4 regions of the Rhodococcus sp. MT28 genome follow, and region 4 is predicted to be linked to each of the others. Evidence: riboswitches for the same ligand, from Rfam matches in the RefSeq annotation. Region 4 holds a riboswitch; each other region holds the start of a gene.
The links. Region 4 has a riboswitch for cobalamin ahead of AC1Q6C_RS23205 (CbtB domain-containing protein). Riboswitches for the same ligand answer to the same signal wherever they lie in the genome.
Positions count from the first base shown of each region.

Region 1: it holds a riboswitch for cobalamin, as region 4 does, so the genes downstream of both, AC1Q6C_RS20380 (ABC transporter substrate-binding protein) here and AC1Q6C_RS23205 (CbtB domain-containing protein) in region 4, are expected to answer to the same signal.
Region 2: it holds a riboswitch for cobalamin, as region 4 does, so the genes downstream of both, AC1Q6C_RS30295 (ABC transporter substrate-binding protein) here and AC1Q6C_RS23205 (CbtB domain-containing protein) in region 4, are expected to answer to the same signal.
Region 3: it holds a riboswitch for cobalamin, as region 4 does, so the genes downstream of both, AC1Q6C_RS15785 (cobaltochelatase subunit CobN) here and AC1Q6C_RS23205 (CbtB domain-containing protein) in region 4, are expected to answer to the same signal.

Region 1 covers NZ_JBXAFD010000005.1:124,389-132,098, forward strand. Annotated here, with positions in the region: gene AC1Q6C_RS20360 (SDR family oxidoreductase) at 1-1,676, opposite strand, end outside; gene AC1Q6C_RS20365 (hypothetical protein) at 1,727-1,849, opposite strand; gene AC1Q6C_RS20370 (hypothetical protein) at 2,134-2,601, opposite strand; gene AC1Q6C_RS20375 (MMPL family transporter) at 2,669-4,789, opposite strand; cobalamin riboswitch at 4,861-5,006, shown strand; gene AC1Q6C_RS20380 (ABC transporter substrate-binding protein) at 5,123-6,118, shown strand; gene AC1Q6C_RS20385 (FecCD family ABC transporter permease) at 6,115-7,155, shown strand; gene AC1Q6C_RS20390 (ABC transporter ATP-binding protein) at 7,152-7,710, shown strand, end outside.
Region 2 covers NZ_JBXAFD010000016.1:47,476-55,185, forward strand. Annotated here, with positions in the region: gene AC1Q6C_RS30285 (FecCD family ABC transporter permease) at 1-1,013, opposite strand, end outside; gene AC1Q6C_RS30290 (class I SAM-dependent methyltransferase) at 1,010-1,762, opposite strand; gene AC1Q6C_RS30295 (ABC transporter substrate-binding protein) at 1,763-2,776, opposite strand; cobalamin riboswitch at 2,835-3,015, opposite strand; gene AC1Q6C_RS30300 (siderophore-interacting protein) at 3,057-3,914, opposite strand; gene AC1Q6C_RS30305 (hypothetical protein) at 4,071-4,229, shown strand; gene AC1Q6C_RS30310 (SDR family NAD(P)-dependent oxidoreductase) at 4,396-5,187, shown strand; gene AC1Q6C_RS30315 (DUF1254 domain-containing protein) at 5,238-6,593, opposite strand; gene AC1Q6C_RS30320 (nuclear transport factor 2 family protein) at 6,695-7,096, shown strand; gene AC1Q6C_RS30325 (DUF6131 family protein) at 7,261-7,416, shown strand; gene AC1Q6C_RS30330 (hypothetical protein) at 7,551-7,710, shown strand, end outside.
Region 3 covers NZ_JBXAFD010000003.1:687,037-694,746, reverse strand. Annotated here, with positions in the region: gene cobJ (precorrin-3B C(17)-methyltransferase) at 1-1,457, opposite strand, end outside; gene AC1Q6C_RS15795 (precorrin-8X methylmutase) at 1,454-2,080, opposite strand; gene cobG (precorrin-3B synthase) at 2,100-3,242, opposite strand; cobalamin riboswitch at 3,294-3,426, shown strand; gene AC1Q6C_RS15785 (cobaltochelatase subunit CobN) at 3,466-7,086, shown strand; gene AC1Q6C_RS15780 (GMC oxidoreductase) at 7,126-7,710, opposite strand, start outside.
Region 4 covers NZ_JBXAFD010000006.1:150,617-158,326, forward strand. Annotated here, with positions in the region: gene AC1Q6C_RS23195 (flavin-containing monooxygenase) at 1-115, shown strand, start outside; gene AC1Q6C_RS23200 (CbtA family protein) at 175-951, opposite strand; gene AC1Q6C_RS23205 (CbtB domain-containing protein) at 942-1,136, opposite strand; cobalamin riboswitch at 1,162-1,300, opposite strand; gene mhuD (mycobilin-forming heme oxygenase MhuD) at 1,389-1,697, opposite strand; gene AC1Q6C_RS23215 (alpha/beta fold hydrolase) at 1,743-2,480, shown strand; gene AC1Q6C_RS23220 (HIT family protein) at 2,465-2,890, opposite strand; gene AC1Q6C_RS23225 (helix-turn-helix transcriptional regulator) at 2,930-5,617, opposite strand; gene AC1Q6C_RS23230 (hypothetical protein) at 5,842-6,753, shown strand; gene AC1Q6C_RS23235 (hypothetical protein) at 6,813-7,710, shown strand, end outside.

The DNA.
Region 1 (7,710 bases), on a different contig from region 4:
TCGCCGGTCGGAGCGATCATCGGTGTTTCGACCAGCGGCATGTGGATGGTCGTGAAAGTGATTCCGTCCGCCAGGGTTTCAGAGGCGGCTACGTCCGAGAAACCGTCGAGGGCGGCCTTGCTCGCCACGTAGGCCGAGAATCTAGGCGTTGCCGCCTGGACTCCCGCGCTGCTGATGTTCACGATGTGGCCGAAGCGGCGAGAACGCATGGTCGGTAACAAGGCGAGCACCAATCGCACAGCGCCGAAGTAGTTCACGGCCATCGTTCGTTCGTAGTCGTGGAAACGATCAGTGGAGTGGTAAATGCCGCGCCGGATGGATCGGCCGGCGTTGTTTACCAACATGTCTACGTGATCGTGTTCTGTCAGAATGCTTTTGATCGTGTGCTGGACCGACTCGTCGTCGGTGATGTCGCAGGGGTAACCGAACGCCTTGCCTCCGGCTGATCGAATCTCCTGTACTGCGGCATCGAGTTCGTCGGTGCGGCGTGCGATCAGGAGAACGGTGGCGCCCTTCTGAGCGGCGGCAATGGCCGATGCCTTGCCGATTCCGGAAGAGCCTCCGGTGATCAGAACGATCCGACCGACGAGTGGTCCTTCGGGACTGTTACGTCGTGCGCGATTGGGATCGAGGTTTGCGCGCCAGTACTTCCACAACACAGTGGAGTACGACCCGAACTCGGGGACCGCCAGTCCTGATCCGGCCAGGGCGGCAACGGTTCTCGCGGAGGTGAATGTCGGCGCCATCGTCATGTTGTCGAGTAATGCTGCAGGCATGCCGATGCGATCGAGGAAGACCTTCCGCGCCGATTCTGCCGAATCCATCGGCAATGGCGAGACAAAGGGTTTGGCGATCACGCCCGGCAGGCTGAGTGCGGGCCGGGGCGCTCCGGCGGCCTTGGCGAGTCCGGCATAGATTTCGCGTACCGGTTGAGGTTTCGGATTCACGAGATGGAATGCTTCGCCGTCGTGGCCGGGCGCGTGCATCAATTCGACGAGGGCGGCGGCTACGTAATCGACGGGCACCACATTGGTTGCGCCGAGGTTGGGGATCGGGACGGGGAGTGCTGCAGGTAGTTTCGCGAGTAGCGCCAGTCCTGGAAACAAGTAGTACGGACCGTCGATCTTGTCCATCTCCCCGGTGACGGAGTTGCCGACCACGGCAGACGGCCGATAAACACGCCAGGTGAGGCCTTCTCGTTCTCGAACGAGCTTCTCGGCCTCGAACTTGGTTCGGTGGTAGGGCGTCGGAAAGCCTTGGCCGCAATCGAAATCGGTCTCGCTGAACGTGCCCGGATAGTCGCCTGCGACTGCGACCGATGACACGTGATGAAGGGTGGCTCCCAGTTTCGCAGCAAGTTCGACCACGGAGCGTGTGCCCTCGACATTCGTCGAAGCCTGCTCGTCTCCGGCGGTGATGTCGTAGATCGCGCCGAGGTGAAGGACGTGGTCGGCAGGTGGGGGAGAATCGATGCCCAGCCCAGGCTCGGTCAGATCTCCAATGAGCGGATGCACGCGATCGCCGCCGGGAATTGCCGACACCTGTTCTTCGAGTTTGGCGACAGAACCGGCTCTGACCAGCACATGGATCTGAGCAGTTTGATCACGCTCGAGCAGGAGTGGCAGTGCAGCTCGTCCGAGAAATCCGGTACCGCCAGTGACGATGTATGTGGCCATAGTCGGTAACTTACTCCAAAGTAAGATCAGCGGCTAGAGGGAAACGAACATCAATGCGTCATGACCCCGTCCTCGGCGTCGAAGTCGATGCCCGCGGAGATGATTCCGGAGAACAAGAACGCGACGGCAAGCGCAAGAGCGGGGATTGCAAGGATCCATTCGAAAATTGTCATGCTCCAAGTCTGACGAAATCAGCTTCGGAGAACATCGCCCTGCGGGGCGATTTAGACGATCGGGCAGTCATCCTCGAGGACGACTGCCCGATCAGGGAAATCCACTAGGTCTGTTGCTGAAGAGTTTCGGGCGCAGTGGGGTGCGCACTCGTCCTTGCGTCGCGTGACGTGATTTCGGATGAGATGTGGGCGGCCGTTGTTCCGAGGGTGTGAAGGCCATGCGCCGTCCGCCAGTAGACCGGCGCACCATCGTCGAGGCGATGGAGTGGCCAGGCCGGCAAACCCTAGGCCGGTTCAGCGCCCGACAAGTCCTCGACCGCATACGGGGTCGTTCCTTCGAACAGAACACCGATCCCGAAAGGATCGGCCATCTCGAGCCTTGACTCAGCGAACCGCAGCAGCCAGGTTCCGTCAGCCCAGATCACCGCCTCAGGTTCGCCGAACAGTGACTCCGTGGCGTCCAACTCCACGAGTTCGGAGTGGCGGAGGCCGAACTGTGGCCCACGCAGCTGTTGACGCAGGTAATCGGCGGCGACTTCGGCAAACTCACCGAACCGGGCCATCACGGTCGCAGCGAGCTCACACACCGCAGACTCCGGCACGGTGGCCGGCTCGATAACCAGACTCACCGGCCTGGAGTCACCGACCCCCTGGACATCGATGCTCGATGTCCAGCACGCCAACGAATCGTCCGAGTCGACACGCGAAAACACTGCTGAGCCGACCACAACACTCTCAGGTAAGTCATCCACGACCCCTAGTCAAACACGGCTCTCCGCAGGATCCCAGGCACTCTTCAGCGACATGATCCAGTCGCGATCAGTGGCCGATGCCGACCTTCGCGTGAACCTTTTTCATCCACACAGGAGCCCACCAGTTCGCTTCGCCCATCAACTTCACGAGCGAGGGCACGAGCAACATGCGGATGATGGTCGCGTCGACGATCAGCGCGACGATCATGCCGACGCCCAGGAACTTCATCACTGACAGCCCTGACATTGCGAAGGCCCCCGTCACCACTATCAGGAGTAAGGCGGCAGCCGTCACGATGCGGCCGGTGCGCTCGGTTCCGAACTTGACCGCTTCCTCTGTCGTCGCTCCCGCGTTCTTGGCCTCGACCATCCGTGACATCAGGAAAACCTCGTAGTCCGTGGACAATCCGAACACCACCGCCAGGATGAGCACGACAAACGTCGCCTCCAGCGGAGTTTGACTGACCCCGAGGAGTTCGACGCCGTGTCCGTCCTGGAAGACGAAGGTGAGGACACCGAAGGTGGTCGCGAGACTCAGGGCTGCCATCAGCACCGCCTTGATCGGCAGCACCACCGAACCGAACGCGAGGAACAACAGGATCAGGGTGGATCCGACCATGATGAGGATCATCACCGGTAGCCAGTGCAGGACGGCGTTGTTGCCGTCGTCGACCATGGCTTGACCGCCGCCGACAAGCAGCACCGTTCCGTCGGGAGCGGAGATCGCACGCAGATCTGTCACTGCGGCGCTCTGTGATTGGGGTGTAGAGCCCTCGCTGTAGAGAGCCTGAACCGCGACGAGTTGATTGGTGCTCGCGACGACGGTCGCCTGACCGATGCCCTCGACTCGACCGGCGGACTCGGCGATCGCTGCACCTTCGGCCGGGGTGAGAGTGTTCCCGTCCTCGGCCTGAAGGATCATCGTTGCGCCATTTCCGGTTTGCGGGAAGTCGTTGACCAACGTGTCCATTGCAACGCGAGCGGGGTCGTTGTCCGGTAGTGCGGTGTACGAGAGTTCTCCCAGCCGGGCGCCGAGCAGCGGCGAGGCCATCACGAGCAGCACAGCCACGATTGTCACCGAGACTGCGACCGGACGCTTCATCACCCACGTGACGACGCGGCCCCAGAACTTGCGCGAGCGTTCCTCGCCGCGTTGCGCCGCATCCTTGCGCCATGTCAGGGCGTTGATGCGATGCCCCAGAATGGCAAGTAGCGCAGGCACAGCGGTCAGCGACAGGACGGCCGCGCTCAATACCGCAGCGATCGCGCCGAAGCCCAGAGACCGGATGACGGCCTGGGGGAATACGAGCATGCCGCTGAACGCACAGATCAGCAGTAGACCCGAGAACATGACGGTGCGACCCGCCGTCAGAACTGTCCGCTGAGCAGCCGCTCCCGGGTCCGAGCCCGAATTCAGTTCTTCACGGAACCGACCGACCACGAACAGTCCGTAGTCGATGGCCAGTCCCAACCCGAGAAGAGAAGCGACGTTGATCGAGAACGAGGACACATCGGTGATCAGCGTGAGGATTCGCAGAACCGCCAAAGCACTCAGGACACTGAGTACACCCACGAACACGGGCACGGCAGCAGCGACGATGCCGCCGAAGATGAAGACCAACAGCACCAGAGTGATCGGAATGGCGATGGCTTCGGCGACCACCAGGTCCTTCTCGAGCTTGGTGTTGAATGCGACGCCGACGACGGTGTTACCCGCGAATTGTGCCTCGGCACCTTCGACTTCGAGCTTCGGCAGGAGATCGGCGAAAGTGGCGGGCGTGACGCCCGAGTCCGGTGCCAACGTGATCGCGACGGCCGCCATGGATCCGTCGTTCGAGAGCAGGCTGGCCTTCGCTGCGGCGTCTGTTCCCCAATACGATTTCACCGAAGCGGTCGGCACTTCGGTTTTGAACTGGTCGACGGCGGCTGTCACTGCCGGCCCGATGTCGTCCAGAGTCTTGCCGTCCGTGGGCGAGTAGATCGCGATGATGTCCGGGGTCTGCGGTCCGAGATTGTCTTCGATGATGTCGGCGACCTTCGCGGAGTCGCTGCCCGGATCGATGAAGCCGCCCTGGCTGAGCTTGCCGAACACTCCGAGTCCCCACACCCCACTGATGAGAACTATCAGAACCGCGAGGCTCAGTACCCACCATTTCCGGGCGACGACGGTTTGGGCCCAGCGTGTCATGTATCAACTCCGGTGTGTGGGGGCGTCTGGCCAGATCGACTGTAGTGGGCGTTTGGTCTTGAATCGGAAACGTCATGCATACTGCTCGAAGCACTTGCAAGCCACGCGTGTGGGGGAAGCCGGTCCGAATCCGGCGCTGACCCGCAACGGTAGGTCGATTCTCGGTAGTCACCGAGTGTCGGCAAGCCCGATTACCCGCCGCGCGGTGTGCGACATCCATTCGTCGTGGTCTACGAAAAGGAAGTCCAGCAGGAGCTCTGGCCGAGGATCAGCGTGCGGGCGGAGTTGTCTGTCGGATCCTCATTCGTGGCTCAGAGCCCTTACGAGGTCCCCGTGTCACTTCAGTTCTCCCCGTCCCGCGCCGCCGCTGTTCTCATCGCGGTCGCCTTGGTTTCGGCAGGTTGTTCCAAAGGTCAGGAATCAGAGTCGGCGTCTGCTGCGGAATCCTTCGCACAGCCGGTGTCCGTGACCAACTGCGATCGCGAGATGACCTTCGATTCGCCGCCGCAGCGCATCGTGTCTTTGAACGGACACGTCACCGAAGCCCTCATCGAGATCGGCGCGGGTGATCGGATTGTCGGGCGGGCGTACAGCGACAACCCGCCAACTGCCGAGACCGCCGATGTATTCAACAAGATTCCCAGCCTCTCCGATACGTTCCCCAGCATGGAGCAGGTTCTCGACGTCGATCCGGACTTCGTGGTCGGAGGAATGACCAGTGCCTTCAACGAGAAGCAAGGCCGTTCCCGAGACGCTTTCGGCGAGCGCGGAATCAACACCTTCCTCTTCTCGGAATACTGTGGCACCGGGTTCCCCGACATCGGATTGCTCGAGAACGACTACACGCAACTCGGTCGAGTCCTGGGCGTCGAAGATTCCGCCCGCGAGGTCGCAGAGGAGATCAGCGATGGTCTCGATTCCGTCCGCGCTTCGGTCGGAGACGCGGCGCCGGTACCGACCTTCTTCTACGACAGCGGTGACCAGGTTCCGACGACCATCGGCGGAGTCGGCGTCGGTCAATTGGTCGCGGAATACTCCGGCGTCTCGAACATCTTCGCCGAAGGGACAAAGCCCTACATCGACGCATCGTGGGAAGCTGTTGCCGAGCGTGCACCCCAGGCGATCGTGGTCATCGACTACGGCGACAAGACAGCCGAGCAGAAGATCGACTTCCTCCGTGCCCAGCCGTTGATGGCGACCACCCCTGCTGTGCAGCAGAACCGGTTCGTCGTGGTTCCTCTCGCTGACCTGTTCGAGAGTTCACGGTTGGTGCGTTCGGCACAGACCATCGCAACAGCCTTCCATCCAGGCGCTGACGCGGCGAAGTGACCCGCACGCGTTACGGGTACGGCGCCCTGCTTGTCGGCTTGGCGGTCGCCTTGGCGATCGTCCTGGGGTTGGCCGTCTCCTTGGGATCGGTTCGCATTCCCGTCGGTGACGTCTGGGCGATAGTCGGAGCCCGTTTGGCGCCAGGGACTTTCGAGACGTGGTGGACCGCGGCGCGGGAGTCGATCGTGATCGACTCCCGCCTGCCACGTGCACTCACTGCCGCGGTGGTGGGTGCTTCGTTGGCGATGTCGGGCGCTGTTGCTCAGGCTGTCACACGGAATCCTCTTGCCGACCCGTATCTGCTCGGAGTTTCGTCGGGTGCGGGATTCATGGTGGTGCTCGTGTCGGTGCTGGGTTTCGGCGCCGGCCTCCTCGGGGTTTTCACGATTCCGGTCGCAGCATTCGTCGGGGCGATGATCCCGTTGTTTCTCGCACTGCTGATCGGCGGCCGGTATCCGCAGCCGACCGCGATCATTTTGGTGGGTGTCGCGCTCGCCCAGATATTCTCGGCGCTCATCACCTTTTGCATCCTGGTATTGGCCGATGATCGGCACGTGACGTCGGTGATGCACTGGATTGCCGGCGGATTCGGTGATGCACGATGGTCGACGCTGATCTTCCCGACGATCACACTGGCCGTCGTCGGCACAGCCCTTCTGTTCAGTTCGCGATGGATGGACGTTTTGCAGACCGGTGACGACGGGGCTGCTGCACTCGGTATGAACGTCCGACGGTTCCGTGTGTTGTCCTTGCTCGCGGTCTCCGTACTGGCGGGCGCAGCAGTCAGCGTTGCCGGTGGAATCGGTTTCATCGGTCTGCTGATCCCGCATCTGGCCGGCTTCATCGTCGGCACCAGAGCAATTCGACTGCTCCCTGCTGCAGCCCTGCTGGGCGCCGTCGCGATGGTTGCCGCGGATACCGCTGCGCGCTCGGTGGCACAATCCACTGAAGTTCCGGTCGGAGTGATCACGGCCCTCGTGGGTGCACCGATCTTCGTCTGGATGCTCTACCGGCAGTATCGGAGGCTCGAACAGTGACACAGGCCAGAACAGTGACACTCCCGAAAGACTCCGAAACTGCGCCCCTGCTCGAACTCGTCGAGACCCGGGCGCGGCTCGGAAATCGCGAAGTGTTGCGCGGCATCACTTTCGCAGTCAAGTCCGGTGAAATATTGGGCTTGGTCGGGCCGAACGGCAGTGGCAAGACGACGGCGCTGCGCTGCTGCTACAACGCTTTGACGCCGACAGGTGGCGCAGTTCTGATCGATCAAGTCGACTCGACGACGCTCTCGCGTAAGGACATCGCCCGAACTGTCTCGGCAAGTGTTCAAGAACCCACTGTCTCGGCAGGACTTTCGGTTCGTGAATCGATCGCGCTCGGACGAACTCCGCACCGCAGCTGGTTGGACCGAAGCACGGAGCGCGATACCACCATCGTGGACCGGTGCATCGAGCAGGTCGGTTTGGTCGAGCTTGCCGGACGAGACGTATCGACCCTGTCGGGTGGTGAGCGGCAACGTGTCTCGATAGCTCGCGCATTGGCTCAGGAGCCCAAGGTTCTGTTGTTGGACGAGCCGACCAATCATCTCGATC
Region 2 (7,710 bases), on a different contig from region 4:
ATGACGGCAAACGCAGGCACACCGACCAGCGCGGTCACCACACCGGCCGGGAGTTCCTGCGGCGCAATGGCTGTGCGTGCCACAGCGTCGACCCAGACAAGGAAGATGGAGCCGATCAGTGCGGACGCGGGCAGGAGTCGGCGGTGGTTCGAACCGACGAGAGCCCGCGCCGCGTGCGGGAGGACCAGGCCCACGAAGCCGATGGCGCCTGCGACGCTCACGATCACCGCGGTCATCAAGGCTGTTGCCAACAACAGGGTCACACGCACCCGCCACACGTTCACCCCCAGCGACGACGCCGCGTCCTCGCCGAAGGCAAAGGCGTCGAGTGCGCGGGAGTGAGTCAGACAGACCACGAGGCCGACTGCGACCACCGCAGCGCAGAGTGCGACGTCGAGCCAGTCGGCGCCGCCGAGTGAACCCAGGAGCCAGAACATCACGCCGCGGGTCTGCTCGGGATCGGCCGAGGTGATGACGATGAACGAGGTGAGCGCGGAGAACAGTTGGGTCGCGGCGACACCGGCCAGGATCACCCGATCCGGCGTGCCGCCGGCCGCATGGGCGAGCAGCAACACAAGGGCGAAGGAGATCACCGCGCCGATGAAGGCGCCGCTCGACAGGCCGACTACTCCCGACCCGACTCCGAGGATCACGATCAGTACGGCACCGGTCGAGGCGCCGGACGAGATACCGAGGACAAACGGATCGGCCAGCGGATTGCGAAGCAGCGACTGCATGATCGCACCGCACAACCCGAGACCGGCACCGCAGAGCGCGGCGAGCAGGGTACGCGGCAGACGGAGGTCCCAGACGATGCCGTCACGGATAGGGGTGACGTCCGCCGCGGTACCGCCGAGATGGCCGACGACGATCGAAGCCACCTCACCGACCGACAGACCGGCCGGCCCCAACGTGATTGCCACGGCAGCCGATCCGGCCAGCGTGACAACACCGATCATCCACAGCAGGGTGACGGTCGTCGGGTTGTCACGCAGCCGAACTCTTGTCGTCATCTCACGCCGTAGACCACGTAGTCGTCGAACAGTTGCCAGACCGTCCCCGACTCCCGAAAACCTGCTTGCGCGAGCGCCGCCAACTGGAAGTCGACGGCCGTGGGCGCAGTGGCGTCACGTCCGGCGAATCTGCGCTCTCGCTCGTCGGTCATTGGTCCGATGCCGGGAGTTGCCCGCAACTCCTCCCACCAGCTCTCCCACTCGGGAGCACCGGCAGCAAAGGCGGAGCGTTGCGTCTGCTCGTCGTGAGCCTTCGCCCATCGCCCGATGACAGGGAAGCGGCTGTCGAAACGAAAGTGATCACCGTTGAGCAGGACTCCGTCCGGACTCAGCAGTTCGCGGCACTGCCGGTACACCTCGACGAGCTGCTGCGGTTGCAACCAGTGCAGCGCGGTTGTCGACACTATCGCCTGAACCGGCGCAGCCACCGAATTCGGCCAATCGGCTCCCGCCAGATCTGCGTCGATCAGCTGCAGTCGGTCACCGAAACGCGTCGACGACTGGCGGGCGAGCTCCAGCAGCATCGGGTCGTAATCGATCCCCACAACGCTCGCATGCTCGAACTTTTCGAGAATCCGGGCGCTCAGTGAACCCGGCCCGCAGGCCAGGTCGACAACCGTGAACGGGGCGTGCGCGTGCTGCAATTCGAGGACGTCGAGAATCACGTCGAAGCGCTTCTCACGGTCGGCGATGTATGCCGCCTGCTGGTCGTCCCACCGACGCACCAGTTCACTGATCTGCGCGGACATCTAGACCACACCCAACTGGCGCAGCCCGTCGGAGAGCTGTTCGATGCCACCGACATTGCGGATCGAGGGATCCATCGTCGTTCCTTCGAGGATGATGTAACGCTTGTTCTTCACTGCGGTGAGCTTGCTGGCGACCGGGTCCGATTCGAGGAACGCGATCTTGTCTGCGGCACTGTCGCCGTCTCCACCGCGGTCGAGATCTGCGAGCACCAGCACGGTCGGGTCTCGATCGAGGACACTCTCCCAACCGATTTCGGGCCAGTACTGCTTGTTGTCGTCGAAGGCGTTCTTCGCACCCACCGCGTCGGTCATGATTCCCGGTGCACCGCAGCACCCGGCGAAGTACGGAGTCTTCGTGGCTGCGTACCACCACGCCAGCGTCACGTTCTCAGCTCCCAGTGCCGCCGTGGCGGTGGCCGCGCGATCCTTCAAACTCTCGGTGAGCTCGACACCTTTGTTCTTGACATCGAACAGTGTTGCCACTTCGTCGATTTCGTCGTACAAGTCGTCGAGCGTGAGGGCCTTGCTCTGCTCGGCATCCTGACCGGTGCACTCGCTGGGTGACTGATATGTCGCGACACCGAGGTCGGTGAACTTGATCCGGTCGGCGATGCCCTCCGAGGTGAACGTGTAGTTGAACGTCGTTAAGACCATGTCCGGTTCGCGTTCGAGGACACTTTCGAATGACGGGAACTCGGTGTCGAACGCCTGGACCTGACCACGCGCCTCGCGCAGTTCGGGGAGGACATCGTCATCGCTCATGGCGTACCCGGCCATCCGGTCCTGCACTCCCAGCGCGAACAGCATCTCTGCTGCAGGTTGATTTACCGCGATTGCCCGTTCGATCGGTCGCTCCACCGTGACGTCTCGGCCACAGTTCTGGACTGTCACGCGCGATTGTTCGGAAGAGTTGGATTGTCGGGCAGCACTGTCGTCGGAGGAGCAGGCAACCAACGACGCGCTCAACAGGGCAGCGACGGCGGCGGCGGGTAGGCGAAGTCTGGACAGACGCATGGAATCTCGTTCTCGCAGGGGCTCGTTCGCGGAGCCCGTTACCGTGTGAACAGGCGCCTGTTGACCCCTGCTGCCAGCCGGTATTCGGACTCGAGATCGCCCCACCCGAGCGCCTTCCCAGATTCTCATCCAGTGGCGTAAGCCCGGGCGGTCACCCTCACCGCTGCGCGTCAGTTCCGGATTCACACCGGATTCCCTGACCCCCTGTGTGGAGGTCCGCTGGCACAGAGGAACTTATCACCGCAGTGCACCGCCGGTCAGGTCGGCTGGTGTGAGGCAATCAGATCTCGATGGCCAGGTCGTCGATGTCGGTGAGGGTTCCGCCGTCGGCGAGGATGCGCTCGTAGTTCTCGCGTCGACGGAGGTCGATTTCGGTGTTGCTGACGCCCTCCTTCCAATATCCGAATATCGCGACGTCGTTTTTGTCGAGTCCGACGGTCGATCGAAAGTGCTTCCGGATTGCGCGCATCTCGTTGCGTTCACCGGCGCCCCACACGACGTAGCTCGCGGGATTGGCGAGCTCGCGTGCTCGTACCGCCAGTGGGCCGTCGGGCTCGGCCGGATCTGCGCTCACGCGGTGAAGCTCCAGGCCGGGGAGGGTGGGCAGTTCGGCGAAGGCGACCTCGTCATCTGTTGTGACCCAGCCGATTCCGACGACGTCGGTAGGTAACTGCTCGATGATCGAGTGCAATGCGGGTATTGCGGTGCCGTCCAGAAAAAGTGCGATACGTCGACCAGGAACATCAGGGATCAAGAAGTGTGGCCGCGGACCGGTGAGGCCGAAGGTGTCACCGACGGCCAACGCTGCTGCCCACCTCATCATCGGACTGGTCTGTCCGTGGCGGACCACATCGACGACGATCGATCCGCTCGCTGAATCGTAGGAACGCACCGTGTACACGCGCGAAGCGTCGTCGAAGGCCGGCCCGAGATTCATGCGTACGGTCACATTCGGGCGTGACCAGGTCGGATCGTCGGTCGACTCCGTCAAACGAGCCGTGATCCGCAGCAGGTGATCGCTCGGTCGCTCCATTGCTTCGACGATCGCGAGAACGTCGTTGAGTCCGCGATTGTGGTCAGCGGTCCGTAGGACGGTCGTCGGGGGAGTTGTTGTGCGCGAGGCGTCTGCATGTGTCATCGACTGTGCTCCTGGATCGGGTTTTCGGGATGCCACCAGGTTAGTGCTGCCTAAGTCGAGCGAGTTGTCCAGAAGTGACATTTGATTACCTGAATGATTCGGGTCTCGAAACGACGCGGTTGAGTGAGTGGTGCCGGCGCTGCTACCGTGCCTGTGATGTCCATACGCCGCTGTTCTCTCGCTTCCGGCCGTGCACTGCGCACGGCCCGATTCGGCGTAGCGACTTTCCGACGTGGGCGTAAGGCGATCGACCGCCGCCCGTCCGGTCTTGTCTGGATCGAAAGAGCCTTGGCCGCACCGGCCGGATCCGTCTGACATTCGCTACTTCGGCGAGCATTGCCTCGCCGAGATTTCGCAGTGCCACACCTGTTGCAGTGCTGCGCATTTCCCGTACCTGAGGTTTCTCGCGGGTGAGTTGTGAGTGTCGGCGCCACCGAGCCTGGAATGCCAACCAACTCGTTTTCGTGAAAGGTACACAGCAATGAATCGTTTCGAAGGTCGTCGTATTCTCGTCACCGGCGCAGGATCTGGAATCGGGCAGGCCACCGCGCTGCGGTTGCTCGCCGAAGGTGGCCGCGTGGTCGCTGCCGACATCTCCGAGCAGGGTTTGGCGAACACCCGGAAATCGGCAGAACATGCTTCGACGGAGGATCGCCTCGACACCGTCGTCGTCGATATCGGTGACGAGGGTTCCGTCATCAAGGTTGTGGGTCAGGCGATTTCGTCTCTCGGGGGATTGGACGTACTGGTCAACGCCGCCGGGATACTGCGTGGTGGGCACACCCACGAGACCTCGCTGGACCTGTGGAATCAGGTGCTCTCCGTGAATTTGACGGGCACTTTCCTCGTCACGCGCCAGGCACTGCCGGCTCTCCTTGCCACCGGCAACGCAGTCGTGGTGAATTTCAGTTCCACCTCCGCTGCCTTCGCGCACCCGTACATGGCCGCGTATGCCGCAAGTAAGGGAGGAATCCAGTCCTTCACTCACGCACTGGCTCTCGAATACGGCAAGCAGGGTCTGCGTGCCGTCGCGGTGGCTCCGGGCAGTGTGAAGAGCGGAATCACCGATACTACGGCGTCGTACTTGCCGGAAGACACCGACTGGTCGCTCTTCGGCAAGTTGTCACCGATTCTGAGCACTGATCTGGAGTCCGGTGGTGCCCCCATGGCCGGGCCGGAAAGTGTTGCGGGAGTTATCGCGATGTTGGCATCCGACGATGGTGCCTTCATCACGGGCACGGAGATCCGGATCGACGGCGGCACGCACGCCTGATTCTGCGTCCGTCTGACGGCCCGCACAGGCAGGCCGTCAGACGGACGCCGTCATTCTCGCGAGCGAGTGATGGCGGGGACGACGTAGGAGTGATCGAGCACGGCGGGCCAAGGTTCGTACATTCTCAGTACCGGTCGGAAATCCCCGCGCGGTGCGGGCAGCCAGTTTGCCTTCGCCGTGGGATCTTTCGGCTCCTCGTGGCTGATCGTGATCGTCAACGCACCGTCGGCGTCGTGGACGATTCCTGGAGTGCGGTCGCCGATCGAGTATCGGTCGACGGGATTCGCCACGAGGAAGAAGTCCGGCACCGAGTACATCGTCAGCGACCAGAAGGCGCTCACCGGCGGAGTGGGGTCGAGTCTTATTGTGTAGGTGTGGGTTCCGTTCAACTGCTCGCCCTGATCGTCGACGTAGGTCATGATGTACGCCGCTTCGTAAGGGTGGTTGCCCCACAGCCCGCCCTTGGCAGCCGCGGCGCGTTCGACGATGCGCAACTTGGGATCGGCGATCTTGAATTGTGGATCGTCGATTGTGCCGACCTCGAAGTAGTCGAGGTTGTAGTCGAAGGCGTGGAATGTGAGCTTCCATCCGTTGACTTCGGGGCTGGAGCCTTTCGTGAGGGCCTCGAGCAGGTTCTTCTCACCGATCGTCAATCCGTCAGCCAACGCGGCTGCCTCGTCGGCAGAGAGTGAAGCGGCAGAGTGTGAGCTATAGGGAGAGGCCCCGGGCTCGTCGATTCCGATCGGGGAGAAGGAATCCTGGAGTTCTCGATCGCGTGGGGCCGGCGGAAACGCCTGTGACCAGATGCGGAGTTTCTCGAGGAACAGGAGGTCCTGGCTTACCCCGGGTTCGGGCACTGGGAGACCCGCGGAGTTTCCGGTGGAGTCGACGACGGTCAGCGTGGTGGCGTCCTGCAAGGCGTGCACCGCAGGGAGGTCGTCGTCGCCACCGCATGCCCACCGGCCCACGATCGACGCAATGTTCGTGGGAAATCTGATCACCGTGGTCTGGTCCGCCGGGGTTCCCGTCCAGGTGGGTGGGACGAGAAGGAAGTCTCCGCTCTTCGTGCCGGTGGCCCGATGCCCGACGTAAGCGAAATTGTTTGTCCAGGCGTCCACGAACTGGAGGACGTAGTAACGGCCATCGGTATCGGGGACGTGCAGCGCAACGGGGCCGACAGAGAGATCGATCTGCGCCATGGAATACACGGTGTCGTTGTTGATCGTGACGAAAGTGTCTGCCGGCCCGGCCAGTGTGCGGGCGTGGCTGAAGGTGTTGAAAGGTGCGGCGGGGTTCGCTCCGACACCGTTGTGAACATACCGATGGACCTGGTCGAGATTGAAAACGAGGGGAAATCCGTAGATATACGCCTGAGCTGCAAGCTCGGTGCGACTGGTGTCTGTCATCTCTGCCCTCTCGTCGTGCACGTCGGTTCGAAGTCCACCCTGCGGGAACCCTGCCGTCGGGGCATCACCCGCCGAGGGTGACGACGGTAGAGGGAGAAGACATGTCGGATCAGGAGAGTGCGGCATTGGTCGCTGTCGCAGACGAGTGGAACGTCGCGATGTGCTCGAACGACGCCGAACGGATCGGCGATTTCATGGCAGACGACTGGGTGATCGTCTCGGAATCCGGAGTGTCGACCAAAGCGGAGTTCCTGGGCTTCGTGGCCTCGGGCGACCTGACTCATTCGGCGATGGACCGCGTCGGGAGCGCTCGCGTGCGTTTCTTCGGTGACGTCGCACTGTTCACCACGCTGATCGTCAATACCGCGCACTACGGCGGCAGGCAATACGACGCCGACGAGTGGACCACCGACGTGTTCGCGCGGCGAGACGGTCGTTGGCGCTGCGTGTTGAGCCACATCACGCCGGCGGTCGAGGCGAAGATCGAGGACGTGGAACTGTGAGGTAGAGATAAGAGAAAGGCTGATGTTTTAACGGAGGCGCTATTGGGTAGTAATACGAGTTTCGCATTTATGAATGTATTTATCGGATTTATCGATTGTGAAGTTTCTGTAGTAGCGTCAGTTGAGTAGATCATTTTGATACGCATACCGGATGAGGTTCTCACATGATTGTTCTCGGCATTATTCTGGCGTTGATCGGCTTTTTCACGGGGTTGAGCATTCTGACCACCGTCGGCATCATCTTGGTCGTCGTAGGTGCAGTTTTGTCCATCCTCGGTGCTACCGGGCGCGCAGTGGGCGGACGAAAAGTCTGGTATTGATCAATACTGCGCGAGTAGTTGAGAAGGCGGTACCCGATCTCTTCGGAGATTGGGTACCGCTTTTGTGCTCCAACTGGTTTTCGGTCTCTCTACCCCAAATTATCGATCTGAGCGGCATCGGGTAAACATGAAGGATGCTTTCTCGAGACCATGACGAAGAGAAATCTGCCGAGCGATTCAGATTCCCTCGCAGATGGAATCAGGTTGACGAATCGCGCCGCGGTTTGGTGTTGGCGTGGGTGGCCTTCACGTTGACGTTCGGCGGAGCACGTCTGGTGACGTGGTTGATCCAGA
Region 3 (7,710 bases), on a different contig from region 4:
TGACGGCCCGAACCGGTTTCGACGACGGTTGTCATCGACGAACCGACGATGAGCAGCGTCCGCATGTCGATCTCGGAAGGCTCGAGCTCGCCGAGGGTCACGACGCGAACTGATTCCTCGGCACCGGCAACATCGCGCCCGATGACGACGGGAGTCTCGGGGGAGCGGTGCTCGAGCACGAGGTCCTTCATGGCTTGGACCTGCCACGTCCGGGACTTGGACGCCGGGTTGTAGACCGCAAATGCCATGTCCGCGGATGCAACTGCCGAGATACGGCGCGCGACGACATCCCACGGCTTGAGGCGATCAGACAACGAGAGCACCGCGTAGTCGTGCCCGAGGGGAGCGCCGACGCGACTGGCGACAGCGTTTGCCGCCGTCATGCCGGGAAGGATGCGGACCGGCACCCCGCGCCACTGGTCTTCGGCGGCAACTTCGAGAACTGCTGCAGCCATGGCGAATACGCCGGGATCTCCCGATGAGACGACAGCTACACGGGCGCCGTTCTTCGCCAGGTCCAACGCCATCGCGGCGCGTTCCGCTTCGACGCGGTTGTCGCTGGAATGGCGACGCTGGCCCGGACGCGTCGGCACGCGATCGACGTACGGGCCGTAGCCGACGAGGTCGGTTGCCAACGAAAGCTCATGCGCCACTTCGGGTGTGGTCCAGGCGGTGTCGCCCGGCCCGAGTCCGACCACGACCACCTCGCCGCGAGACTCGGCTGCGGGTCGAGGGTTGTTCGACGGGCTCGGAACGATGGCGATCGAGAAGTACGGAACTCCGTCCGGGTCGACCTCGGCAGCGGATTCGACGCGTTGACGTGTGGTGCTCGCGCGCTCGACGTAGTGAGCTTCATCCAAGCGGCCGGAATCCTCGAGCGATTGGAGGACCGGTGGGAAGGTACGTCCGAGCTTGAGGATGGCCGCGGCGTCGGTTTCCTTGAGCCGCCTGGTCAGCTCGGCCTGCGGCAACGTTCCGGGCAGGATCGTGAGGATCTCTTCACCCTCGACCAGCGGCTTTCCGAGTGCAGCAGATGCCGCGCTGACGGAGGTGACGCCGGGAATCACTTCGGCGTCGAAGCGATCGGCCAGTCTCTTGTGCATGTGCATGTAGGAGCTGTAGAAGAGCGGATCGCCGGCGGCGAGCAACGCGACGGTTCGACCGGCCGCGAGGTGAACTGCCAGCCGTTCGGCAGCTGCTTCGTAGAACTCGTCCATCGCGCCCTGGTATCCGCCGGGATGATCAACGGTCTCGGTGGTCACGGGGTAGACGAGGTGTTCTTCGATCTGTCCTTCGCGCATGTACGGCGCTGCAACTCCGCGGGAGATGCTCTTGCCGTGCCGCGCGGAGTGGAACGCAACCACATCGGCCTCGCCGATGACGCGGGCTGCCTTGACGGTCACTAATTCGGGATCGCCGGGGCCGATACCGACACCCCAGAGCTTGCCTGCACTCATTCGACTTCGCTCGCAATCGCATTGACGACGGCCGCGGTGATCGCGCTGCCGCCGCGTCGGCCGCGGAGAACGAGATGATCGATCCCGCTGGCGTGTTCGATGAGGGCTTCCTTCGACTCGGCAGCGCCGATGAAGCCGACCGGACCTCCGACGATGGCGGCCGGACGGGGTGCGCCGGCTTCGATGAGGTTCAGGAGATGGAACAGTGCGGTGGGTGCGTTTCCGATCGCGACAACAGCGCCCTCGAGCTTGGCTCCCCACAGTTCGAGAGCAGCCGCCGAGCGAGTGTTGTCGATGGTCGACGCCAGCACGGGAACCCGCGGATCGCCGAGGGTGCAGATGACGTCGTTGCCGGCGGGCAGACGCTTGCGCGTGATGCCGGCAGCCACCATCTGGGCGTCGCAGAAAATCGGCGCGCCGTCGCGCAGAGCTGCGCGCGCAGCCGAGACGACACCGGGTGTGAAGGCGACGTCGTCGACGAGATCGACCTGGCCACTTGCATGAATCATGCGCACTACAGCTTGCGAGACATCCGCCGGGAAACGGCTCAGGTCGGCTTCGGCCCGAATGGTGGCAAAGGACTGGCGATAGATTTCCGCGCCGTCACGGATGTACTCGATCATGTGCCACACGATAGAGGCATCACCGATCGGGCGGATTCACCCGGTAACCGTCACCCGTCGCGATCACATCCGCTACGTCCCCGCGGGGACGTCCACAACTGCGGTCGCACCCGGCCCAGTGCTGGCGCCCGACAACGGGAAGTTCTGCCTGCTCGACGGCGGTGATCGCGTCGGCGCGCACATCGGCGAGCGACTTCTCGCATCCCGGACTTCCGGTGCAGGCGGTGACCTCGAGCCACGGTGAGTTCTCGTCGAAGATCAACCCCATGGGTGCCAGCACCCGGACTACCTGCTCGGCTGCCCATTCGTCGAGGTCGAAGATATGCACCGATCGCCACGGTGTCACGACGACGGGCTTGTCGACGGCTGCGAGGAACTCGGCCAGCCGAGCGTCGAGCAGTCCGAATCGCAGGCCGCCGCCCAGAGCTACGGTCCCGTCGCGCTGCTCGAGCCAGCCGATAGTAGGCCGTGCATCCGGCGTGAGGTCCGCAGCACCGGTGGACTCGGCGCTCAGACCCAGCTGCTCGAGGGTGCGTTCGATTCCGTCCGGAACCTCGGCCAGGCGCCAGTGCTTGTCGCGGACGTCGAGGAATGATCGAGCCGCCTCGAGGAGCAATTCGACGGCGTCGTCCGCCTGGACGAGATGAGTGGTGTGGTGACCGGCGAGCACCAGTGAATGCTCGGTGGCGCTGCGCGCATGGAGTCCGAAATCGCCCCGTAGCCCGGTGATGTCTCCGCGCCCGTCGTCGAGGGTGAACAGGGTTCGCCCTGGCAGATCTGCCAATGCTTGATCCGCTTGGATCGCCGAATCGAGACGGTGGACCAGTTCACGAATGTCGGCGACGCCCCCGATACGGCCGGACAGTGGGGACGCGAGGATGTTGCGCACTCGTTCGTGCGTCGCGGACGGCAGCAGACCGGCCGAAGCGATACGCGCCGCGAAGGCTTCGGGGTCCGAGACCGAGCGCAGTTGTACGTTGCCCCTCGAGGTGAGTTCCATCTGCCCGTTGCCGAGATCGCGCGCTGCGTCGGCGAGCGTCTGCAATTGGACCGGGGTGAGGAGTCCGCCGGGTAGGCGCACGCGTGCCAGTGCGCCGTCGGCGGCGTGGTGAACTTGCAGTGCACCCGGGCACGCGTCTGGCTGTGAACGGTCCGTGGGCATGGCTCCAGGGTACGACCTGTCATGAGTGCCTTCTGCGGACCGGTAGCATCACCACCACCAGTGACGGCAGTTGAGGAAACCGGTGAGAGTCCGGTGCGGTCGCGCCACTGTGAGTGTTGCTCGAGCGGGACGTGTTTCCGCTCGGAAACACGAGTCAGACCCTCAACCGCCGTCGATGACAGATCTGTGCCACGGGGCGCGAAACCCCAGGAAGGCTTCACCCGTGATTCTTCTGCTCTCCACGTCCGACACCGATCTGCTGAGCGCCCGCGCCAGCCAGGAAGCCGGCGACGGCGTCTCCTATCGCTGGGCCAACCCCTCACGCTTGCTGGTCTCGGAGGACTTGCCGCCCTTGCTCGACGGCGTCGACCTCGTGATCGTTCGTATCCTCGGTAGCCGTCGCAGCTGGGAAGACGGCCTGGACATGGTCCTCGCCTCCGGACTCCCCGTAGTCGTTCTCGGCGGCGAGCACGCGCCGGACGCCGACCTCATGGAGTGCTCGACGGTTTCCGCCGGTGTCGCTGCCGAGGCTCACAACTACCTGGCCGAGGGTGGCGCACAGAATCTGGCACAGCTGCACCACTTCCTGTCCGACACCGTCCTGCTCACCGGCCACGGGTTCGAACCGCCGGCCCACCTGCCTTCCTGGGGCATCGCTGATTTCGCGCCCGATCTCGACTCGGCGAGCGGTCCGGTCATCGCAGTTCTGTACTACCGCGCCCAGCATTTGGCCGGAAACACCCGGTACATCCAGGCGTTGTGCGACGCGGTCGCCGAGGCCGGTGGCACCGCGCTGCCGATCTACTGCGCATCTCTGCGAACCGCAGAAGCCGAACTTCTGAGCACGCTCCGCCGCGCCGACGCCATGGTCGTGACAGTTCTTGCTGCCGGTGGCACGAAGCCCGCGACCGCGTCCGCCGGTGGCGACGACGAAGCCTGGGATGTCGCCGCACTCGCTGCGCTCGACGTCCCCATCCTGCAGGGCCTGTGCCTGACCAGTAGCCGCGCCACCTGGGACGAGAACGACGACGGACTGTCGCCTCTCGACGTCGCGACCCAGGTCGCGGTGCCGGAATTCGACGGCCGCATCATTACCGTCCCGTTCTCCTTCAAGGAAATCGACTCCGACGGACTGTCCACGTACGTCCCCGACGTCGAGCGCGCTGCCCGTGTCGCCGGGATCGCGGTCCGTCACGGCAAGCTGCGCCACATTCCCACCACCGAGCGTCGCGTTGCTCTGATGCTCTCGGCGTACCCGACCAAGCATGCCCGCATCGGCAACGCCGTCGGTCTCGATACTCCGGCGAGCGCAATCGACCTGCTCACCGAAATGCGTTCTGCCGGTTACGATCTCGGTCCGGTCGACGGTCCGGACGCAGTTCCCGGCCTGGCGGCGAAGGACGGCGACGCGCTGATCCATGCCCTGATCGCGGCCGGCGGCCAGGATCCCGACTGGCTCACTGCCGAGCAGCTCGAGGGCAATCCGATCCGCATCTCGGCAGCGAAGTACCGCGAATGGTTCGCCACCCTGCCCGAGGAACTGCGCAGCGGCGTCGAAGAGCATTGGGGCGCAGCGCCCGGAGAGCTGTACGTCGACCGCTCGCAGGATCCGGACGGCGAAATCGTCATCGCGGCACTGCGATTCAACAACATCGTGCTCATGGTCCAGCCGCCCCGTGGATTCGGCGAAAAGCCCGTCGCTATCTACCACGATCCGGATCTGCCGCCAAGCCATCACTACCTCGCGGCCTACCGCTGGATCGCGGCGACGCCTGATGCTGGCGGATTCGGCGCCGACGCCGTTGTACACCTCGGCAAGCACGGCAACCTCGAATGGTTGCCCGGCAAGACACTCGGCATGTCGAGCAACTGCGGCACCGACGCGGCCCTGGGCGACCTGCCGCTGATCTACCCGTTCCTCGTCAACGACCCGGGTGAAGGAACACAGGCAAAGCGTCGCGCCCACGCGACTCTCGTCGATCACCTGATCCCGCCGATGGCCCGCGCCGAAAGCTACGGCGACATCTCCCGTCTCGAGCAACTGCTCGACGAGCACTCCAACATCTCCGCACTGGACCCGTCCAAGCTGCCGGCCATTCGCCAGCAGATCTGGACGCTGATGCGGGCAGCCAAGATGGACCACGACCTCGGCCTCGCGGAGCGTCCCGAAGAAGACGTGTTCGACGACATGCTCCTGCACGTCGACGGTTGGCTGTGTGAGATCAAGGACGTCCAGATCCGCGACGGCCTGCACATTCTCGGCCGCGCACCCGAGGGCGACGCCGAAATCGAACTGGTCCTGGCCATGCTCCGTGCCCGTCAGATGTGGGGCGGCGAACAGAGCGTCCCTGGTCTGCGCGAAGCTCTCGGGCTCAGCGAAGACGGCGACGAGTCCCGCAACCGTGTCGACGACGTCGAGGAAAAGGCGCACGCTCTGGTTCGCGGCATGTACGACGCCGACTGGAACCCCGCTGCGGCAGAACAACTCAGCGACGACGAGACCGTCGTGAAGATCCTTCAGTTCGCGGCCACCGAAGTGATTCCACGCCTCCGACAGACGAACAACGAGATCAAGCAGGTCCTGCACGCGCTCGACGGCGGCTTCATCGCCGCCGGCCCGAGTGGGTCACCGCTGCGCGGCCTGATCAACGTGCTTCCCACCGGTCGTAACTTCTACTCCGTCGATCCCAAGGCAGTTCCCTCACGACTGGCGTGGGAGACCGGTCAGGCGATGGCCGAGTCGCTCGCCGCTCGATATCTCGCCGATCACGGCGAGTACCCGCGCTCGGTGGGTCTGTCCGTGTGGGGTACCGCCGCCATGCGTACCTCCGGCGACGACATCGCCGAAGTGTTCGCGCTCCTCGGTGTTCGCCCTGTCTGGGACGAAGCAAGCCGACGCGTGGTCAACCTCGAGGTCATCGATCTCGAAGAGCTCGGCCGCCCGCGCATCGACGTCACCGTCCGCATCTCCGGATTCTTCCGTGATGCGTTCCCGCACGTGCTCGCACTGCTCGACGACGCTGTTCAGTTGGTCGCCGCATTGGACGAGACGGACGAGCAGAACTACGTGCGCGCCCACGCGCAGGCCGACCTTGCCGAGCACGGCGATGCCAGGCGTGCGACCACTCGCATCTTCGGTTCGAAGCCCGGAACCTACGGCGCCGGCCTGCTGCAACTCATCGACTCCAAGACCTGGCGCGGTGACGACGACCTCGCCGAGGTGTACACCAACTGGGGCGGCTTCGCGTACGGCCGTGGGCTCGACGGAATCCCGGCAGCCGACGACATGCGCAGTGCATACCGTCGAATCAACGTGGCGGCCAAGAACACCGACACGCGTGAGCACGACATCGCCGATTCGGACGACTACTTCCAGTACCACGGCGGCATGGTTGCCACCGTGCGCGCGCTGACCGGAAAGTCGCCCGAGGCATATATCGGCGACAGCACTCGACCGGAATCGGTTCGCACACGCACACTTTCGGAAGAGACCGCACGTGTCTTCCGGGCGCGCGTGGTCAATCCCCGCTGGCTCGACGCGATGCGCCGTCACGGGTACAAGGGTGCGTTCGAGATGGCGGCCACGGTCGACTACCTCTTCGGGTACGACGCCACCACAAACGTGGTCGCGGACTGGATGTACGAAAAGCTCGCCGAGACCTACGTTCTGGACGAGCAGAACCAGAAGTTCATGACGCAGTCCAACCCGTGGGCCTTGCACGGAATCGCCGAGCGGCTCCTCGAAGCCGCCGAGCGCAACATGTGGGAGCACCCCGAGCAGAAGACACTCGACGGCTTGCGTCAGGTGTACCTCGAAACCGAAGGCGAACTCGAGGGGGAGTAAACCTCGAGAATCACCGGCAGGTCCGGGCGCTGAAGTGTGTCAGCGGCCGGACTTGATGATCTGAGCGATGTTCCGCTCCGCCAGAGCAGTGATGGTCAGTGACGGATTGACGGTGCCGGTGCTGCCCGGAATGGCAGCGCCGTCCATCACGTACAGGCCGTCGTAGCCCTTGACTCGCCCGTAACCGTCGGTGGCCTTGCCCAGAACCGCACCGCCTAGGGGATGCGCGGTGAACGAGGAATTGACGTCCTTCGCGAACGGCAATGCCGACGGCAGCGTGGTGCCGGCGAAGGCCATCTTGTTCTGGACGGCGCGTAGTGCCTCGACGGTGGCGTCGTTGCCGTTCTTCGGCCAGTTCAGCACCACCCGATCGGAGCCGCCGTCGTAGGCGAAGTCGGCGCGCTGCGAGTCGAGGGTCATCCCCAATGTTCCGAGCATGCCGATGTTGACGGGTAGGCCGGGGACGTACCAATTTTCCAGGGAGAGTGGCATTCCCGACTCGTCGACGATGCGTGATGCCGACGGTGCGGCTTGCGCAGTGCCGTCACTGAAGCCGAACGAGCGCACCATCCCGGCGTCGCCGTTCGTTCCCCAGCCCTTACCGACGTGTTCGTTGAGGTTCGG
Region 4 (7,710 bases):
CAATCTGCATCAGTCGCGCCACTACTCGCTGTACTTGGCATTGCAGTTGAAGGCGCGCTACGAGGGCATCCCGACGCCGGTGTACGGACTGCAGGAAGTGCATCATCTGAGCTGAAATGGAACTGCTGTGCGCCTTTATTAACCGCGGGAGGTTAATAAAGGCGCACAGCAGGTTCAGCGAAGGGCGTACTTCTTTGCTACTTCGGTGTTCTTGGTTGCGCGCTCGGTAAGGAAGGCGAATGCCAACCCGAGTACGAGCCAGAGCGTCGCCTGCGTAGCGAGCGAGGAAAGTCGGAACTCCCACAGCAGAGTTGCCGGGAAGTCCTCGCCCACCTCGTTGATGCCGGGAAGCGAGACGTAACCGATCGCGACGATCACCAGGAACGCAGCCACCGGAGCAGCGATGCGCACGCTGAGGAACTCGTGCCCGGAAACTGCCTTTGCCGCCGCTGCTGCCGCGGTGACGGACAGCAGCCCGAGAATCACGGCGGCCAGCCACAGCAGTGTGCGCTGGTTGATGGTGTCGGGATCTCCGACGGCCGGCGGATTGGCCGGGTACTTGAAAAAGGGGACAGCCTCGATAGCCAGCCAACCACCGACGGCGATGGTGATCGCCAACAAAGGCCCGGACATTCCGGTGAGTCGTCGAGCGTAATTGGCAACGACCGAGAAGATCGCCCCGAGTGCCAGTCCGGCAAGCGCCGTGCCCAGGAACAGCCCGGCGCGCTGCCCGTCGCGGCTCACCAGTGGTTCTTCTTCGTCACCGTGCGAATGCCCAGCGGCTTCGCCGGAAACCTCACCGGTGGCGCTGTTGGCTTCTTCGATCGCAATGGCAGCGTTGACGTGCGGTTCACCCAGCACGAATGCAACTCCGCCGGCAAGGATGCCTGCGATCAGACCAGCCAACAAACCACGAATGAGAAGCTTCGTGAAATTGTCGGCTAGTGGCACGGCAGGCCCATCAAGTGTCGACCGTCGTGCATCAATTCATGCATGTACATGCCGGTGCGAGAGATAGCGCCCTGGTCGAATCCGACCAGGTAGAGAGCCAGCATCGCGAACAGAACTACTGCAGCGGCGAGGAAAGCAAGACGAGTCGAATCGATCGACGTATCGGGAGAATAGGCGAGAGCCATCGAAGCCTCCTGGGATTTTCGCGTCCCCTAGGTCCATGCGATGGCCGAAGTGTCTGGCTGTCGAAATTGTCGTGCCGAAAAAGGCACTTCACCTCGAATTACAGTGGCGCGACCGCTCCGGGCTTTCACCGGATTCCTGTCGGACCATCGCGTTTACATGCGAACTTTTGCACTACAGCCCGCACCGTGTCAACGCGTGAAGCCGAGATGACCGTCGATTGTGCCCGCCAAGGCAGGCACAATCGCTCGAGATCAGCTCTTTGCGGCGACGTCCAGGACAACTTCGAATTCGAGCAACGACGCACCCGAAGCGACGGGCTTCGCGCGCTCGCCGGAATGGGCTTCACGGGCGGGGCCGTCACGCCAATCGGCGAACGCCTGCTCGGACTCCCACTGAGTCACCACGAAGTAGCGGCTCTCACCGGCGGTGGGGCGGAGGAGTTGGAATCCGAGAAAGCCCGGGGAGTTCTCGACTGCGTGAGCGCGTGCTGCGAAGCGCTTCTCCAGTTCGGGGCCGGCGCCCTCGGGGACCTCGATTGCATTGATCTTCACGACTGCCATGCAAGCGACATTACCCGCGCACCTTCACCGCGTACCGTGACACTCGTGTTGCATGACGAAGGTGGAACGGGACAACCGATTCTGTTGTTGCACGGCCTCATGGGCAGCTCCCGAACGTGGCGACGCCAGGTGCCGTGGATCCGCGAGTTCGGCCACGTCTACACCTTTGACGCTGCCGGTCACGGCAGGCCGGCGCCAGCGGCACTGACTACCGAGGCATTCGTCGAGGACCTGACATCGGCGGTTGCGTCCATCGAGGAGCCGATGATCGTGATCGGTCATTCGATGGGGGCTCTGCATGCGTGGTGCTTCGCCGCCGCGCATCCCGAAAAGGTTTGTGCGCTGGTCCTCGAAGACATGGCCCCGGACTTTCGTGGACGCACCGCTGCGGACTGGGCGCAGATGATCTCGGCGTGGCCGCAGCCGTTTGCTTCCGAGGAGGCGATGAAGGAATTCTTCGGCCCCGTCGCCGGCCAGTACTTTCTCGACTCTTTCGACCGCCGCGACGACGGGTGGTACCTGCACGGCGACGTGTCGACCTTCCGCGACATCTCGGAGGAGTGGGGCACGAGGCATTTCTGGGATCAGTGGAAGGCGATCGAGGTGCCGACCTTGCTGATCGAGGGAGAGTTCACCATCACCCCCGAGGGACAGATGCGAGAGATGGCCGAGAGGCCGGGAACTCGGTACGTATGTATTGCCGATGCAGGCCACCTGGTCCACGACGATCAACCGCAGCGCTATCGCGAAGTGGTGACGGAATTCCTTCAGACCGTGAGCTGACTTCGGATCGACGCGCCCACCTGCTCCAGCTCGACGGCTCGCCTGGCGAGGAGTCCAGCAGCGAACTTCGCCTTGTCGCCGCGATGGCGGGGGACGACGTGCAGGTGCGAGTGGAACACGGTTTGGCCCGCGGCACGCCCGTCGTTGACGAGAAAGTTGACTCCGTCAGCGGCGATGTCGCAGCGGCGTAGAGCTCCGGCGATGAGCGTGCCGACGCGGAACATCTCTGCGCCTTCGTGACTTTCGAGAGCATCGAGGTTCTCTGCATGACGCTTGGGGACCACCAGGGTGTGTCCGCGACTCACCGGCCGTGCATCGAGGAATGCGAGAGTTGTCTCGCTCTCGTGAACGAGAATCGCCGGCTCGGTCAGCGCGACGATCTTGCAGAAGACGCAGGAATCGGTGCTCATGCCTACAGAATGTAGTCCGAAATCAGATCCGACCCCGGACTACAGCAAGCGCAGTTGGCGTGCCCTCGTGATCGCTTCGTTTCGATTGTGTACGTCGAGCTTCTTGTAGAGAGTGCGCAGTTGAGTCTTGACGGTGTTGACGGACACGTACAGTTTGTCGGCCATCGCAGCCGACCCCATGCCGAGCGCCAGGAGTGAGAGGACTTTCTGCTCGCGTTCGGTCAACTCCACGATATGTACGAATTCCGGAAATGATTCCGCAGGCGACCTTTTCGAGAACTCGGCGAGTGCACGCGATTTCGTTTCGGCCATCGATTCGAGTTTCTCGACGTCCGCCGATGCGATGGTCGCGAACGAACGTAGAAGTCCGGTCTGATCCGCGATGCTGCACGCTCTGGACCACTCCTGAGAGGCGAGGCGTGGCTCACCCAGCTCGGAGTGTGCAACCGCTTGCACCAGAAGCGATTCCATCTGTGCCCGCGGATAGGATACGCCAGACCAGTCGAACTGGTGACACAGCGCCACCGCGGCCTCGTTCTGGCCGATCCGCTGACGTAAACGCGCCACCGACGTGAGCGTCCACGGATTGGCGGCAGGATCGATGATCTCCTTGGCCAGTGCTACGGCATTGTTCCCCTGTCCGAGAGCGAGCAAGAGATCGATCTCTGCGGATTGCAACAGAGGAAGCGCGAAAGATGTAGCCGTGTACTGCTTGGAATGTGCTTCGATCGCATTGTGGAGCAACAGTAGTGCCGCAGTGTGGTCGCCGGAGGTCAAGGCGAATTGGCAATGCGCATAGACGACGAATGCCCACAGTTCCTCGGTGTCGGACGGAAGACCGAGTTCGGTCAATGCGAGACGTGCGTCGTCGAAGTCGAGTGTGTCGAGAGCAGTGAGCGCCCGTGCTGTCAGGCCGGCGATCTTGACCACAGGTTCGAGCCAACCGCCGGGGTCTGGATGCTTCTGTTCGAGTTCGGACCAGTGTGTGGCCTGCCGCGGCTCACCAGCCAGCGCCCAATTCAGGGCGGCACTTCCCGCAGAGTTACGAGCGATGAAGTCGACTCCATGAGACAGGGCGCCGTGGTACGCCATTCGAGCCTTGATCGTGGATTCTGTGAACCTGCCGCTCAATTGAAAATTGATCGCCCATTGAAGTCGCATGAGAGGGAGCTGTGCGCTGACCGCTTCCGGGTTGTTCTCCAGCGCACTGCGACTGAGATGAGACAGGCGCCTGGTGGTTTCTGCTGCGAGCCCGTACTCGCCTGCCATCCTGAGCATGATCGATTGAACGCAGGCAATGCTCAAGGCGTCCTTCGCGCCGGCTTCAGCGCCGAGAGCCCACAGTTCTGCCGGCGATTCGGGTAGCAAGTCGACTACCGTCGAGCGCTCGCTCGGATGCATCGTGAACAGTGCGCGCCCTGCCTCCACTGCAGAGTGTTTGTCCGCTGCTTCCGCCGGAATCCGTTGGAGAGCAGAGCGAACCGAGTCCAGATTGTGGACGATCATCGTCACCCAGTGTTGCTCGACGATGTCTACTGCCAGGGTCCAGTTCTGTGCCTCGACCGCGTAGTCCAGCGCCGACGCGTGATGACCGTGGTCGAGTCGGTTGTGTGCGAGGAACGAAAGACGTTGCGCCGGATCGGCTCCAGCGCGCTTTTGGTGCGCGAGTATCGATCGACGAATGGCGGGAGGCAGCTCCCAGGTTTCTTCGGCTTCGGTCTCGACCCGTGACAACAACCCGGCTGTCTCCAGTATCGCCAGGCGCACGCGAATCTGATGAACGGTCTCGCCATCCTCAGGGTGTTGGGACTCGAACAGCATGGCGGCGATGTCGACGGTGATCGATCGCGCAAAGGCCGTCGCGAGCAGGAACTCGAGTTGTTCCACATGATCAGCGGTCATGAGAACGGATTTGTTCACGTAGTCGTCGATCGCCTGCGCGATGTTCTTCCTGATCATCTGCTCGCGGTTGCGGCTACCCGATGTCTGGACGGCGGGAACGGCGACACGAACCAGCGCTGGCAGCCCACCTGTCAGGGATGTGATTTGTTCGGCATCACCGTCAGTCGTGTTTACGTCAGCTTGTGCGAGCAAATGGGCGGTATCGGCTCTCGTGAACAACAGCTCACTCGCGCCTATCACCTCGTGGTCCGTGTCGAGCAGGTACGGCTCGGAGAACATGCCGAAGCCCGAGAGCGTGACCACGAGGTCCAGGTTGTGACAGAGGGCGAGGAGTTCGATCAACTGATCGTCCAACTCTGGTTCCGATATCAGATCCGGCCTGATCAGCACGAGCAGCACGGGGCGGCTGAGGGCGTTCAGGGATTTGGCGACAGCGGTGAAAGGATCGGCGAGATCGTCGACGTCGGGCAGTGTGATTCCGGCAGCGTGGATTCGATCGAGGACAACGGCCCAGAAATCTTCGAGTGTCGACGAGGGCCGTGGGGCCGAGACCCAGACGAGTATTCGTTCGGATGCCAAATGGGCGCGCAGCCACGATGCGATCAACGACGATTTCCCGTGGCCGTTCGGTGCACGGACGATGGTCAGCGCGGCACGTCGGTCAAGTTTGTCGAAGAGCGCTTGCCGGGGAATCGACGTCGCGAGGGTGCGCCTTTCGGGAATAGCTGCCCAGTCGTGGCCGTCCATCCCGAACATCAGCGCGGACCCTTTCTGCTTTCGCGCCCCGCAATGATTGAAGAGTTTGGGCGGATTGTCTCGATCCATCTATCTACAGGGAGGAGCGTAGCTGGTGCGAATCCAGAGCGTGCCATCCCGGGCAATTCACCCGGGAATTCACCCCGGCTGAGAGAAGTTCACCCACACAATCACGCCGTCACCATTGGCTTTCGAGTCCCTCGAGCGACTTCTATTGAACGTAGCTCGGGATTCGCCAAATGTGGCCGCGAGCGCCTGTCGGAGGCCCGAGAGTCAGACATCGAAGGAGCGTCGTGAGAACTCGTCTGTCAGAGGTGCGGTCGAAGGCCGTTGTCGTCGGACTCCGGCCGAGAGCGTGGCGCCGAGGAGTGCGAGGTATCGGCATAGTTGTCGTGACCGGAGCTCTGGTGGTCGGCGCTGCTGCGCTCGGCTTGCTGCCGATGCAGTCGGATGTTCGATTGGCGGCCGAGGGAGAGTTCGTGCCTCCCTTCACCGTCGAGCTGACGGCGATTGACGGTGCACCGCCCTTCGATCCCGCTGACGGTCCAGGGCTCGATTCGGGACCGTCCAACGGCATTGTCCGAGAGGGTGATCCGGTGACGTATGTCATCGACATCGGTGTCCGGGGCAACCCGCTCTCCGACGTGGTCGTGCAACTTCCGGTGCCTCGAGGTTTCGTTCTGCCGTCCGTGCCTGATTACTGCGGAGACGGCTCGGGTGTCGACGAGGTCGGATTACATTGCCTGATAGGCAATCTGGAAGCGGACCGGTACTTCACCCGAACGGCGACGATGACTGCGGGAAAGCGGGAAGACGCCGACGGTCTACCGATCGCTGCACTGGTCACCGCAGATCGGGGGGCGGTTCGCGTGCGGTCGGGCGATGTCACGGTGCGGGTGGCGACCACCCCGGGAGTGTGTGATCCGTACGGGATTTCTGTTGGTGGTCAGAGAAGCCAGTGGGCTGCTGTCTCGGCAGATGGACGAATCTCAGGTCTGGTGACATCGGGCATCTCGGAGGCGGTGGTGATCAACGGCGTCGATCAATGCGGGCACGCGACAGCGCGGACGGTGAAACCGTTCGAGGGTCACTTCTCGTTTGTCGGACTGCTACCGGGGACGTATCGCGTCACGGTCGACGGCCGAGCGCCGGTGGATGTGGTGCTGGAACCAGGTGCGATGGCGGTCGGTGGCCTGACGTTCTGATACAGCTTCGCAGGAATGGCAACACTCGTAACAGTCAGTAGCAGTCAATGGAGGATCCAGTGCGTGAAAGCCTGGGCGTTGTATTCGAAAATCAGTCAATTTCAACAGCTCTCGTAGATGCAGACACACCCCTTCTTGGCTCGATCGACGAGTTCCGTCACCCCTGGGGTGCAGACGGGACTGTTCCCTCTCCGCAAGCGTCGGCGCGCGCACTCGCCTCCGCGGCCGAGGTCGCCACCGGTCGAGCTCTGCGCTCGAATCTGTGCCCCACTGTCGTCGGAGTGATGTGCGAGCGTGCGGACGTGCGCGAACTTGTCTCGGATTCGTTGTCCTCCAGTCCTTTCGAGAACGTCGAGTTGGTCAACGGTCTCGACGCACGGCTTGCCTACCTGCGGACGGTCGACGCTCTCATTGGTGTTTCGCCGATTCTCGCGTTCTGGCCGGACGGCGGTGAGACCGTGATCGCGGCCGTCGACCCGAGAGCAGGCGTCGTGGACTCGGCGCATCGTTACGACACGGCCGAGTTGCTTGCGGACAGCTCGACATTTGCTGCGACATTGGACCTCCTCGTCGCCGAACGAGACCCTGTGCCCAAGATGCTCGTCGCGATGCTCGTGAAGGAAGACTCTCGGCAGCCGTCCGCGGAAGCCGCTGAACTGGCAGGTCTCGGCTTCCTGTTTCTCGGCGAGCGGACCCAACTGGCGATAGGGGCTGCGCTGGTAGCGGCCGATCGCGGAAGCGAAGTTCGGTCCGATGGCGGCATGGCTGTCCGGCCCGTCAACAGGGTCCGGTGGGCGGCGGCAATAGTACTGCCGCTTCTACTCATGTTGACGGGGTTGCTGATCGCGCTGTCCCCAGACGGGTCGCGCGCGGTGTCCACGGATAGCCCGAACATCGGCGCCGAGTCGGCGACCTCCACCAGCGGGCCCCCGCCCGGCGCTGCCCTACAGATTCCGA